2 regions of the Bacillus sp. THAF10 genome follow, and region 2 is predicted to be linked to the other one. Evidence: a T-box and tRNA genes for the amino acid it is inferred to sense, from the RefSeq annotation. Region 2 holds a T-box; the other holds one or more tRNA genes.
What was found. A T-box is a leader RNA that pairs with one kind of tRNA and senses whether it is charged. The one in region 2 lies ahead of leuS (leucine--tRNA ligase), so its partner is inferred to be a tRNA-Leu.
Positions count from the first base shown of each region.

Region 1: it encodes a tRNA-Leu, which carries the amino acid that the T-box ahead of leuS (leucine--tRNA ligase) is inferred to sense. The anticodon was not compared.

Region 1 covers NZ_CP045403.1:98,366-104,904, reverse strand. Annotated here, with positions in the region: rRNA gene FIU87_RS00545 (23S ribosomal RNA) at 1-2,003, opposite strand, end outside; rRNA gene FIU87_RS00540 (16S ribosomal RNA) at 2,209-3,761, opposite strand; tRNA gene FIU87_RS00535 (tRNA-Ala) at 3,918-3,993, opposite strand; tRNA gene FIU87_RS00530 (tRNA-Pro) at 4,014-4,090, opposite strand; tRNA gene FIU87_RS00525 (tRNA-Arg) at 4,095-4,171, opposite strand; tRNA gene FIU87_RS00520 (tRNA-Leu) at 4,195-4,283, opposite strand; tRNA gene FIU87_RS00515 (tRNA-Gly) at 4,291-4,365, opposite strand; tRNA gene FIU87_RS00510 (tRNA-Leu) at 4,375-4,455, opposite strand; tRNA gene FIU87_RS00505 (tRNA-Lys) at 4,464-4,539, opposite strand; tRNA gene FIU87_RS00500 (tRNA-Thr) at 4,544-4,619, opposite strand; tRNA gene FIU87_RS00495 (tRNA-Val) at 4,652-4,727, opposite strand; rRNA gene rrf (5S ribosomal RNA) at 4,739-4,855, opposite strand; rRNA gene FIU87_RS00485 (23S ribosomal RNA) at 4,977-6,539, opposite strand, start outside.
Region 2 covers NZ_CP045403.1:3,103,652-3,110,190, forward strand. Annotated here, with positions in the region: gene FIU87_RS16075 (nuclease-related domain-containing protein) at 1-348, opposite strand, end outside; gene FIU87_RS16080 (rhodanese-like domain-containing protein) at 955-1,260, opposite strand; gene leuS (leucine--tRNA ligase) at 1,356-3,773, opposite strand; T-box leader at 3,818-4,069, opposite strand; gene FIU87_RS16090 (3-hydroxybutyrate dehydrogenase) at 4,212-4,988, opposite strand; gene FIU87_RS16095 (GntP family permease) at 5,018-6,340, opposite strand.

The DNA.
Region 1 (6,539 bases), 1.1 Mb from region 2:
CGTGCGGGTCGGAACTTACCCGACAAGGAATTTCGCTACCTTAGGACCGTTATAGTTACGGCCGCCGTTTACTGGGGCTTCGGTTCAAAGCTTCGCTTGCGCTAACCTCTCCCCTTAACCTTCCAGCACCGGGCAGGCGTCAGCCCCTATACTTCGCCTTACGGCTTCGCAGAGACCTGTGTTTTTGCTAAACAGTCGCCTGGGCCTATTCACTGCGGCTCTCTCGGGCTTTAACACCCTAACAGAGCACCCCTTCTCCCGAAGTTACGGGGTCATTTTGCCGAGTTCCTTAACCAGAGTTCTCTCGCTCACCTTAGGATTCTCTCCTCGCCTACCTGTGTCGGTTTGCGGTACGGGCACCTCACTCCTCGCTAGAGGCTTTTCTTGGCAGTGTGAAATCAGGAACTTCGGTACTATATTTCCCTCGCTATCACAGCTCAGCCTTATAGGAGAAGCGGATTTGCCTACTTCTCAGCCTTACTGCTTAGACGCGCATATCCAACAGCGCGCTTACCCTATCCTTCTGCGTCCCCCCGTTGCTCAAACGGAGTGGAGGTGGTACAGGAATATCAACCTGTTATCCATCGCCTACGCCTTTCGGCCTCGGCTTAGGTCCCGACTAACCCTGAGCGGACGAGCCTTCCTCAGGAAACCTTAGGCATTCGGTGGAAGGGATTCTCACCCTTCTTTCGCTACTCATACCGGCATTCTCACTTCTAAGCGCTCCACCAGTCCTTCCGGTCTAGCTTCAACGCCCTTAGAACGCTCTCCTACCACTGTTCGTAAGAACAGTCCGCAGCTTCGGTGATACGTTTAGCCCCGGTACATTTTCGGCGCAGAGTCACTCGACCAGTGAGCTATTACGCACTCTTTAAATGGTGGCTGCTTCTAAGCCAACATCCTGGTTGTCTAAGCAACTCCACATCCTTTTCCACTTAACGTATACTTGGGGACCTTAGCTGGCGGTCTGGGCTGTTTCCCTCTTGACTACGGATCTTATCACTCGCAGTCTGACTCCCATGGATAAGTCTTTGGCATTCGGAGTTTGACTGAATTCGGTAATCCGATGAGGACCCCTAGTCCAATCAGTGCTCTACCTCCAAGACTCTTACTACATGAGGCTAGCCCTAAAGCTATTTCGGAGAGAACCAGCTATCTCCAGGTTCGATTGGCATTTCACCCCTACCCACACCTCATCCGCTCACTTTTCAACGTGAGTCGGTTCGGGCCTCCATTCAGTGTTACCTGAACTTCACCCTGGACATGGGTAGATCACCTGGTTTCGGGTCTACGACCACGTACTCATGCGCCCTATTCAGACTCGCTTTCGCTACGGCTCCGTCTCTTCGACTTAACCTTGCACGGGATCGTAACTCGCCGGTTCATTCTACAAAAGGCACGCTATCACCCATTAACGGGCTCTAACTACTTGTAGGCACACGGTTTCAGGATCTATTTCACTCCCCTTCCGGGGTGCTTTTCACCTTTCCCTCACGGTACTGGTTCACTATCGGTCACTAGGGAGTATTTAGCCTTGGGAGATGGTCCTCCCTGCTTCCGACGGGATTTCTCGTGTCCCGCCGTACTCAGGATCCACTCAGGAGGGAACGAAGTTTCAACTACAGGGTTTTTACCTTCTATGACGGACCTTTCCAGGTCGCTTCATCTACCCCGTTCCTTTGTAACTCCATGTAGAGTGTCCTACAACCCCAAGAGGCAAGCCTCTTGGTTTGGGCTAATTCCGTTTCGCTCGCCGCTACTCAGGAAATCGCATTTGCTTTCTCTTCCTCCGGGTACTAAGATGTTTCAGTTCCCCGGGTCTGCCTTCCATACCCTATGTATTCAGATAAGGATACTGCTCCATTACGAGCAGTGGGTTTCCCCATTCGGAAATCTCCGGATCAACGCTTACTTACAGCTCCCCGAAGCATATCGGTGTTAGTCCCGTCCTTCATCGGCTCCTAGTGCCAAGGCATCCACCGTGCGCCCTTAATAACTTAACCGTTGACCAAAATTGGTCTGTGTCGATATCAGCGATGATATCTATTAGAAAATTACTAAGATGAACGATATTTTGTGAATATCTTGATATTAGTTACATTATCTAGTTTTCAAGGAACAAATGAGACAAATCGTCAGATTTGCCATTCATAATTGAGAGAATGCTCTCTCAAAACTAAACAAAACAACAAGCGTCTTTATCCTTAGAAAGGAGGTGATCCAGCCGCACCTTCCGATACGGCTACCTTGTTACGACTTCACCCCAATCATCTGTCCCACCTTAGGCGGCTGGCTCCAAAAGGTTACCCCACCGACTTCGGGTGTTACAAACTCTCGTGGTGTGACGGGCGGTGTGTACAAGGCCCGGGAACGTATTCACCGCGGCATGCTGATCCGCGATTACTAGCGATTCCGGCTTCATGCAGGCGAGTTGCAGCCTGCAATCCGAACTGAGAACGGTTTTATGGGATTGGCTCGACCTCGCGGTTTTGCTGCCCTTTGTACCGTCCATTGTAGCACGTGTGTAGCCCAGGTCATAAGGGGCATGATGATTTGACGTCATCCCCACCTTCCTCCGGTTTGTCACCGGCAGTCACCTTAGAGTGCCCAACTGAATGCTGGCAACTAAGATCAAGGGTTGCGCTCGTTGCGGGACTTAACCCAACATCTCACGACACGAGCTGACGACAACCATGCACCACCTGTCACTCTGTCCCCCGAAGGGGAAGGCTCTATCTCTAGAGTGGTCAGAGGATGTCAAGACCTGGTAAGGTTCTTCGCGTTGCTTCGAATTAAACCACATGCTCCACCGCTTGTGCGGGCCCCCGTCAATTCCTTTGAGTTTCAGTCTTGCGACCGTACTCCCCAGGCGGAGTGCTTAATGCGTTAGCTGCAGCACTAAAGGGCGGAAACCCTCTAACACTTAGCACTCATCGTTTACGGCGTGGACTACCAGGGTATCTAATCCTGTTTGCTCCCCACGCTTTCGCGCCTCAGCGTCAGTTACAGACCAGAGAGTCGCCTTCGCCACTGGTGTTCCTCCACATCTCTACGCATTTCACCGCTACACGTGGAATTCCACTCTCCTCTTCTGCACTCAAGTTCCCCAGTTTCCAATGACCCTCCACGGTTGAGCCGTGGGCTTTCACATCAGACTTAAGAAACCGCCTGCGCGCGCTTTACGCCCAATAATTCCGGACAACGCTTGCCACCTACGTATTACCGCGGCTGCTGGCACGTAGTTAGCCGTGGCTTTCTGGTTAGGTACCGTCAAGGTGCGAGCAGTTACTCTCGCACTTGTTCTTCCCTAACAACAGAGCTTTACGACCCGAAGGCCTTCATCGCTCACGCGGCGTTGCTCCATCAGACTTTCGTCCATTGTGGAAGATTCCCTACTGCTGCCTCCCGTAGGAGTCTGGGCCGTGTCTCAGTCCCAGTGTGGCCGATCACCCTCTCAGGTCGGCTACGCATCGTCGCCTTGGTGAGCCGTTACCTCACCAACTAGCTAATGCGCCGCGGGCCCATCTGTAAGTGATAGCCGAAACCATCTTTCAACAAGAAACCAGGAGGTTTCTTGTATTATCCGGTATTAGCTCCGGTTTCCCGAAGTTATCCCAGTCTTACAGGCAGGTTGCCCACGTGTTACTCACCCGTCCGCCGCTAACTTCTATAAAAGCAAGCTTTTAAGAAGTTCGCTCGACTTGCATGTATTAGGCACGCCGCCAGCGTTCGTCCTGAGCCAGGATCAAACTCTCCAATAAAGAGTTTGAGCTGTTGCTCAAAATTTGTTGCTAGCTTGTTACTTAAATTCGTTCATGTTAACCCCGTAAGGTCAACGTGGACGCTGTTGTTTTGTTTAGTTTTCAAAGAGCATCGGTAATATTGAAGGTTGTTTTCACTAGTAGATGAAAACATCCTGGTGGAGCCTAGCGGGATCGAACCGCTGACCTCCTGCGTGCAAAGCAGGCGCTCTCCCAGCTGAGCTAAGGCCCCTTAAACATATGATTTTCTACTGGTCGGGAAGACAGGATTTGAACCTGCGACCCCTTGGTCCCAAACCAAGTGCTCTACCAAGCTGAGCTACTCCCCGTAAATGGCGCGCCCGAGAGGACTCGAACCCCTAACCTTTTGATCCGTAGTCAAACGCTCTATCCAATTGAGCTACGGGCGCATTATCTATTAATTTGAAAAAGATGGTGCCGAGGACCGGAATCGAACCGGTACGGTAGTCACCTACCGCAGGATTTTAAGTCCTGTGCGTCTGCCAGTTCCGCCACCCCGGCAATTCAATGGAGCGGAAGACGGGATTCGAACCCGCGACCCCCACCTTGGCAAGGTGGTGTTCTACCACTGAACTACTTCCGCTAACTATAATGCGGGTGAAGGGACTCGAACCCCCACGTCAAAGACACTAGATCCTAAGTCTAGCGCGTCTGCCAATTCCGCCACACCCGCATGATAAATGGTGTGCCATGAAGGACTCGAACCTTCGACCCTCTGATTAAAAGTCAGATGCTCTACCGACTGAGCTAATGGCACAAGATGGTGCCGGCGATAGGAGTCGAACCCACGACCTACTGATTACAAGTCAGTTGCTCTACCAACTGAGCTACACCGGCATATAAGAAACTTTCACTTCGTGAAAAAATAATGGTGGAGGATGACGGGATCGAACCGCCGACCCCCTGCTTGTAAGGCAGGTGCTCTCCCAGCTGAGCTAATCCTCCATTTTTAATCCGCCTGGCAACGTCCTACTCTCACAGGGGGACAGCCCCCAACTACCATCGGCGCTGAAGAGCTTAACTTCCGTGTTCGGTATGGGAACGGGTGTGACCTCTTCGCTATCGCCACCAGACAAATTATATTATACGGTTTTCCAAAGGAAAATCAAGCTATTTTTCAAGCTTTTTTGTTCCTTCAAAACTAGATAATGTGTTCCTATCAAGAATTCTATCGTGTCATCATGTAAATCATATTGGGTTAAGTCCTCGATCGATTAGTATTCGTCAGCTGCACGTGTCGCCACGCTTCCACCTCGAACCTATCTACCTGATCATCTTTCAGGGATCTTACTTACCGAAGTAAAAGGAAATCTCATCTTGAGGGGGGCTTCATGCTTAGATGCTTTCAGCACTTATCCCGTCCGCACGTAGCTACCCAGCTATGCCTTTGGCAAGACAACTGGTACACCAGCGGTGCGTCCATCCCGGTCCTCTCGTACTAAGGACAGCTCCTCTCAAATTTCCTGCGCCCACGACGGATAGGGACCGAACTGTCTCACGACGTTCTGAACCCAGCTCGCGTACCGCTTTAATGGGCGAACAGCCCAACCCTTGGGACCGACTACAGCCCCAGGATGCGATGAGCCGACATCGAGGTGCCAAACCTCCCCGTCGATGTGGACTCTTGGGGGAGATAAGCCTGTTATCCCCGGGGTAGCTTTTATCCGTTGAGCGATGGCCCTTCCATGCGGAACCACCGGATCACTAAGCCCGACTTTCGTCCCTGCTCGACTTGTAGGTCTCGCAGTCAAGCTCCCTTGTGCCTTTACACTCTGCGAATGATTTCCAACCATTCTGAGGGAACCTTTGGGCGCCTCCGTTACTCTTTAGGAGGCGACCGCCCCAGTCAAACTGCCCACCTGACACTGTCTCCCAGCCCGATAAGGGCTGCGGGTTAGAATTTCAATACAGCCAGGGTAGTATCCCACCGACGCCTCCACCGAAGCTAGCGCTCCGGCTTCCAAGGCTCCTACCTATCCTGTACAAGCTGTACCAAAATTCAATATCAGGCTACAGTAAAGCTCCACGGGGTCTTTCCGTCCTGTCGCGGGTAACCTGCATCTTCACAGGTACTATAATTTCACCGAGTCTCTGGTTGAGACAGTGCCCAGATCGTTACGCCTTTCGTGCGGGTCGGAACTTACCCGACAAGGAATTTCGCTACCTTAGGACCGTTATAGTTACGGCCGCCGTTTACTGGGGCTTCGGTTCAAAGCTTCGCTTGCGCTAACCTCTCCCCTTAACCTTCCAGCACCGGGCAGGCGTCAGCCCCTATACTTCGCCTTACGGCTTCGCAGAGACCTGTGTTTTTGCTAAACAGTCGCCTGGGCCTATTCACTGCGGCTCTCTCGGGCTTTAACACCCTAACAGAGCACCCCTTCTCCCGAAGTTACGGGGTCATTTTGCCGAGTTCCTTAACCAGAGTTCTCTCGCTCACCTTAGGATTCTCTCCTCGCCTACCTGTGTCGGTTTGCGGTACGGGCACCTCACTCCTCGCTAGAGGCTTTTCTTGGCAGTGTGAAATCAGGAACTTCGGTACTATATTTCCCTCGCTATCACAGCTCAGCCTTATAGGAGAAGCGGATTTGCCTACTTCTCAGCCTTACTGCTTAGACGCGCATATCCAACAGCGCGCTTACCCTATCCTTCTGCGTCCCCCCGTTGCTCAAACGGAGTGGAGGTGGTACAGGAATATCAACCTGTTATCCATCGCCTACGCCTTTCGGCCTCGGCTTAGGTCCCGACTAACCCTGAGCG
Region 2 (6,539 bases):
TTGATTACTTACCTGAAGGATGGGATCCTGTAAAGCTTTTAGTGGTTTATTCTCCACTTCTTGTATGAGTTGTTGATTTTTTGGATCAAAGTGGATAATTCCACGTAGATATTTTACTTCAAGGAGTAAACAGAACGTTGAAAATAAAATAAGCGTGTCTATTTGGAAATGACTATCTCTGTATGGAAGCCTTAAATCATGGAATATATAGTACGGGGTATCTGTTTCTGGGAGGAGTGTTAAATAATAGTCTAGTGATTGTTCACCATAAATCCCTGCTTCTTTCATTCCTAGTTCACTTAATATTTCTTCATACTTTTCGTGCTTTGGCTGTACCCTTCTCTTCATTGCCCTTAAAATGTGAACTCTTAAGGGGATTCTCCTGTGTTTTTTTATCAATATATCACCTCTACTTTGGATTATTAATAGTATTAGACATGTTTCCACAAAATCCTCCCTTATTCACCGTAAAAATTTCTGTGAAAATATGTGCTTAAATTAAGATACTTTGGTCTTCTATCGTGATTGTGACTTTTTGGAGAGTTATTGTGACTTTTTTTCCGATGATTGTGAGTTTTTTGAGTGTTATTGTGAGTTTTTCACCCTTTATTGTGATATTTCGGATTCCAGAATAAAATCCCGCCTCACTTAACCCCATTTAACTCCTAATTACCTTTTTTTAATCAACCCCATCTCTCCACATGTAGCGATATCCACTAGTTCCAGCTCTAACCCTAAGTCAGTCCCCAAATTACCTTATTTCAACAACCCCATCTCTCCACATGTAGCGGGCTCTACTGGTTTCCCCACCAACCATATGTCAATCCCCTACCAACAACCCCACTTCTCACGCAAAGCCTCCTACCCGGTTTTGAACTTTCCCTCCACAATAAATAAAAAAACCACCAATCAGCGGCGCTTATTCTCGCCCACCGGTCAGTGGTTCAACTCAACTTATTCTACGCTACCTTCCCACTCGAGCATTCCGCCGACCATGTTGCGGACTTTGTAGCCTTGGTCTTGGAGGTAGTGGCAGACATTTTCGCTGCGGCGGCCAGAGCGGCAGATGAAGATGTATTCTTTTTCTTTGTCTAGCTTGTCTAAGCTTTCTGGGATATCGCCCATGCGAATGTGCTCAGCTTGCTTGATTTTGCCGGATTCTACTTCTTCGTCTTCGCGAACGTCGACTAGGTATAGCTCTTCGCCTGCATCAAGCTTTTTCTGTAGCTCGTCGGTTGTGATGGTTTGGATGTCTGACATAAATGAAAACCTCGTTTCTTTTGTATAGGAAAGCTAGCTTTATTTTAACAAAAAGAAAACAAGACTGCCAAATGGAATGGCAGCCTTGCTTTATGCTAGTTCGCTACAATGTTGACAAGCTTGCCTGGCACAGCAATTACTTTGCGAACGGTCTTGCCTTCAATCGAATCTTTTACCACATCATCTGCAAGTGCGATTTCTTCCATTTTCTCGCGGGTAGCATCAGCTGGGACGTGTAGTTTGGCTTTAAGCTTGCCGTTTACTTGGACCACGATTTCGATTTCGTCTTCGACTAGTTTGGATTCGTCAAATGTTGGCCAAGCCTCATATGTGACAGTTCCTTCGTAGCCTAGCTTTTCCCAAAGTTCTTCTGCGATGTGCGGGCAAACTGGGGAAAGCATTTTGACGAAGCCTTCTACGTATTCTTTTGAGATTGTTTCTGCTTTGTATGCTTCGTTGATGAATACCATCATTTGAGAAATGGCTGTGTTGAAGCGCAAGCCTTCGTAGTCTTCAGTCACTTTTTTCACGGTTGCATGGTATGTTTTTTCAAGGGTATCACTTTCGGCGACTTCTACCACTTTTGAGCTTATTTTGCCATTTTCCTCGACAAACAATCTCCATACGCGGTCTAGGAAGCGGCGGGATCCGTCTAGTCCGTTAGTAGACCAAGCAATGGAAGCTTCAAGTGGCCCCATGAACATTTCGTAAAGGCGTAAAGTGTCTGCCCCGTGTGAAGCAATGATTTCATCCGGGTTTACGACATTGCCTTTGGATTTACTCATTTTTTCATTGTTTTCGCCAAGAATCATTCCTTGGTTGAAAAGCTTTTGGAATGGTTCTTTTGTTGGTACCACACCGATATCGTACAAGAATTTGTGCCAAAAGCGCGCGTATAGTAAGTGAAGTACCGCGTGTTCCGCTCCACCGATGTAGATGTCCACCGGCAACCATTCTTTTAGTTTTTCTGGATCTGCAAGTTGCTCACTATTATGTGGGTCGATATAGCGTAAGTAGTACCAGCAGCTTCCACCCCATTGTGGCATGGTGTTTGTTTCACGACGACCTTTTTTGCCTGTTACAGGATCGACTACATTTACCCAGTCCTCAATAGCAGCAAGTGGAGACTCGCCTGTACCTGATGGACGGATTTCTGTTGTTTTTGGCAACACAAGTGGAAGCTCTTCTTCAGGAACAACTGTTGTTGTGCCATCTTCCCAGTGGATGACTGGAATTGGCTCCCCCCAGTAGCGCTGACGGCTGAATAGCCAATCACGAAGACGGTAGGATACTTTCTTTTCCCCTTTTTCGTTTGAAGCTAACCACTCAATCATGTTTGTGATGGCTTCTTCTTTTCCAAGGCCGTTTAAGAAATCGGAATTCACATGATCGCCGTCGCCTGTGTAGGCTTCTTTAGATACATCACCACCTGCAACAACCTCGATAATAGGAAGGTCGAATTTTGTTGCAAATTCCCAGTCGCGCTCGTCATGTGCCGGAACTGCCATGATAGCACCAGTCCCATAGCTCATTAATACGTAATCGGCAATCCAGATTGGTAGCTTTTCACCATTTGCTGGGTTAACAGCATAGGCTCCAGTGAACACCCCTGATTTTTCTTTAGAAAGCTCGGTACGCTCAAGGTCACTCTTGCTTTGAATTTTCGCAACATAAGCATCTACTTGTTCACGTTGCTCATCAGTGGTAATTTTTTTCACTAATGGATGCTCGGGAGCAAGAACAGCATAAGTAGCGCCAAAAAGTGTATCAGGGCGTGTGGTGAAAACGGTGAAGCTTTCGTCTGTACCATCAATTCCAAAGTGGACGTTTGCTCCTTCTGAACGGCCGATCCAGTTACGTTGCATATCCTTTAAGCTTTCTGGCCAATCAAGCTCGTTTAGGTCTTCAAGTAGACGGTCTGCGTATTCAGTGATTCTCAAGATCCACTGTCTCATTGGACGGCGCTCGACTGGATGGCCGCCACGCTCTGATTTTCCATCGATTACTTCTTCGTTCGCTAGTACTGTTCCTAGAGCTGGACACCAGTTTACAGGTACTTCATCCACATAGGCTAACCCTTTTTCGTAAAGCTTTGTGAAAATCCATTGTGTCCATTTGTAGAAGTTAGGATCTGTAGTGTTCACTTCGCGGTCCCAATCATAGGAGAAACCTAGTTCTTTGATTTGCCTGCGGAATGTGTTGATGTTTTGTTCGGTAAACTCTGCTGGGTCATTCCCAGTATCAAGTGCATACTGCTCAGCTGGAAGACCAAATGCATCCCAGCCCATTGGGTGAAGCACATTATAGCCTTGCATGCGCTTCATGCGTGAAAGGATGTCTGTTGCCGTGTAGCCTTCTGGGTGACCTACGTGTAGGCCTGCACCAGAGGGATACGGAAACATATCTAAAGCATAGAATTTTTCCTTTCCATTGTCCTCATGTGTTTTATTTGTTTTGTTTTCTTCCCAGTACTTTTGCCATTTTTGTTCAATAGATTGATGTTGAAACGCCATAAAATTTTCCTCCTAAATCAAAATAAAAAAGCCTCTCATCCCAAAATAGGGACGAGAGGCTTGAATATACTTATTCACCTTCCGCGGTACCACCCAAATTATTATCACTTTTTATGGTGATAATCACTCGAAATCCTTAACGCGGATGATACGGCAAAACCTTACTAGCTTCAGATTTGAAGTGTTCACATTTGCTACTCCAAGGTGAGTTCATGAACGCTCGTTTGTTGACTTTCACCACCCGTCAACTCTCTTTGCTCGTTTCGTTCACTACTAATCCTTTTCAACGTATACAATTTAGTTGTTAGTTTGTATTGTAATGAATTCTAAAAAAAACTGCAAGGGGTATTTTCCCTATTTCTCTAATCATTATGAACAAATCGGAAAAAGTTATACAAAAGGAAAGTCCCAGTGCAGATGCAACACCGGGACTTTTCTTTATTGAACTGTATATCCACCGTCTATAACGACTGCCTGACCGGTTACTCCACCGGCTGAATCGCTACTTAAAAACATCGCATAGTCGGCTATTTCTTTTACTTGTAGAAGTCTCTTCTGAGGCACCAATGGGTAGATGACTTCTTCTACTACTTTTTCAAGCTCGACATTTCTGGTTGTCGCAAGGTCCTTTAGCTGGTTGCGAACAAGTGGGGTGTCCACGTACCCTGGGCAAAGGGCATTCACCGTTATCCCATGGGCCGCTCCTTCCAATGCAGATACCTTAGTTAGTCCAATAACACCATGTTTTGCGCTGTTGTAGGCTGCTTTTCCCGCAAATCCAACCAGGCCGTTAATGGACGCCATATTGATGATGCGGCCAAAGCCTTGTTTTTTCATGATGGGGAAAGCATGCTTGGTTGCCACAAAAGGAGCAACAAGCATGACCCTAGTCAATAGTTCAAACTTTTCGGTTGGAAATTCTTCAATCATGGAGACATGTTGAAGTCCCGCGTTATTAATTAAAACATCCAGTCTACCAAACTCGCTTATCGTAGCATCGATTACAGATTTAAGATCGTCTTCTGAAGTTACGTCACAGCGCATCCCTTTTACCGTTAATCCTTGACGATGCAACTCTTCTCCAGCTTCTACGACATGTTCTTCATTTAAATCGGTTAGCATCACCTTTGCGTCAGCTTCTGCAAATTGTTTGCCAATTTCATAGCCTATCCCTTGCGCTGCTCCAGTGATGAGAACCACCTTATCTTTAACCATTGCTGCATTTTCTCCTCTCTATCTGCAATTTAGATTCCAAGACCCATAGAGAATAGGGCTATCGCTAGTGCTAATCCAATTAACGGCACAATGACCGTTAGGGCTGCTACTGGTCCGTAAGCCGCTTGGTGAGTCTCGCCACAAATGGCCCGAACTGTTGTTACAACATATCCGTTATGAGGCAGCGAATCTAGTGCACCAGAAGAGATGGCGACAGTACGGTGAAGCGCTTCTGGGTTGACTCCCATGTCCATGTAATGTGGCGCAATTAACGGAAGGGCAATAACCTGCCCACCAGAAGCAGATCCTGTCATACCTGCGATGACACTGACTGCGATGGCTGCTCCAATTAGCGGGCTACCAGGGATATTTGTCATAGCCTCTACTACTGTTCCAAAGGCAGGGACTGCTTTAGCAACTCCACCAAAACCAACTACAGCTGCTGTGTTACCAATTGCGATTAACGCACCCATTGTTCCTTCTGAAATGGCATTCCAAAAGTTTTTAAAGTATTTTCTGCCAAGGATATAAGTCATAATGATACCGCCTAATAGGGCAATAATTAACGCAGACTGCTTTAAACTATCATGGAAAATAAACGAAATTATTAAAACAACTGCAAGTGGAATAAAACTCAAGAACGGATTTGGAAGTGGTCTTTCTCCATCAATGGTTGGATCAGAATCTCTTGAAACGAAAGTTTCCCCTCTTCCAACTGCTTTGGAAATCATGCGTTTCAACCACCAGTAACCGAAAATCATCATAAACACTGCAACAAGCGCACTTACTTCCAAACCTGCATAAGGAGTAGTGTCTAAGTAAGGAATCGGGATCCAGTTCTGAATCTCCGGTGAGCCTGCAGACGTCATCGTGAAAGTAACAGAACCAAAGGCAAGAGCCGCTGGGATGAAACGTCTTGGTAGATTAGCCTGTTTGAATAAGCTGATTGCCATTGGGTAAACAGAGAAGGCAACCACGAATAAGCTAACTCCTCCATAGGTTAAAATTGCACAAGCTGCAACAATCGCCAAAACCGCAAATTTCATTCCTAATTTATCAACAACTAGCTTGGATACGGAATCTGCTGCCCCGCTATCCTCCATTACCTTACCGAAAATGGCACCGAGTAAGAACATTAAATACCAGGCAGTAACAAAGGATGAGAATCCTCCCATATAACTGCTAACAAAGTTCACTTCTCCTTCTGCAACAAGCTGTGGAAACAATGGCATTCCACTGAGAACTGCTACAAATAATGCTGAAAGTGGACCAACTACTAATAAGTTCATGCCTCTCATCGTTAAAATAATTAATAATGCCAAACCACCGATCAGACCAATCATACTCCACATGTTTCTTTCCCCCTTTGTTTTTCGTCAGTAAACGCTTACAAATTTCCTCATGTAACGTACCGACTATTGTTGTCTTCCGAAATCATTAATGCAAGAAGCGTGCCAACTTGCAATTCTAATTGTTTCAATATTTCGAACAAAAAGTTATTCCAAGATTCTGGACAAAAAAGCAGACAGACCCTTGAATACAAAGGAGTCC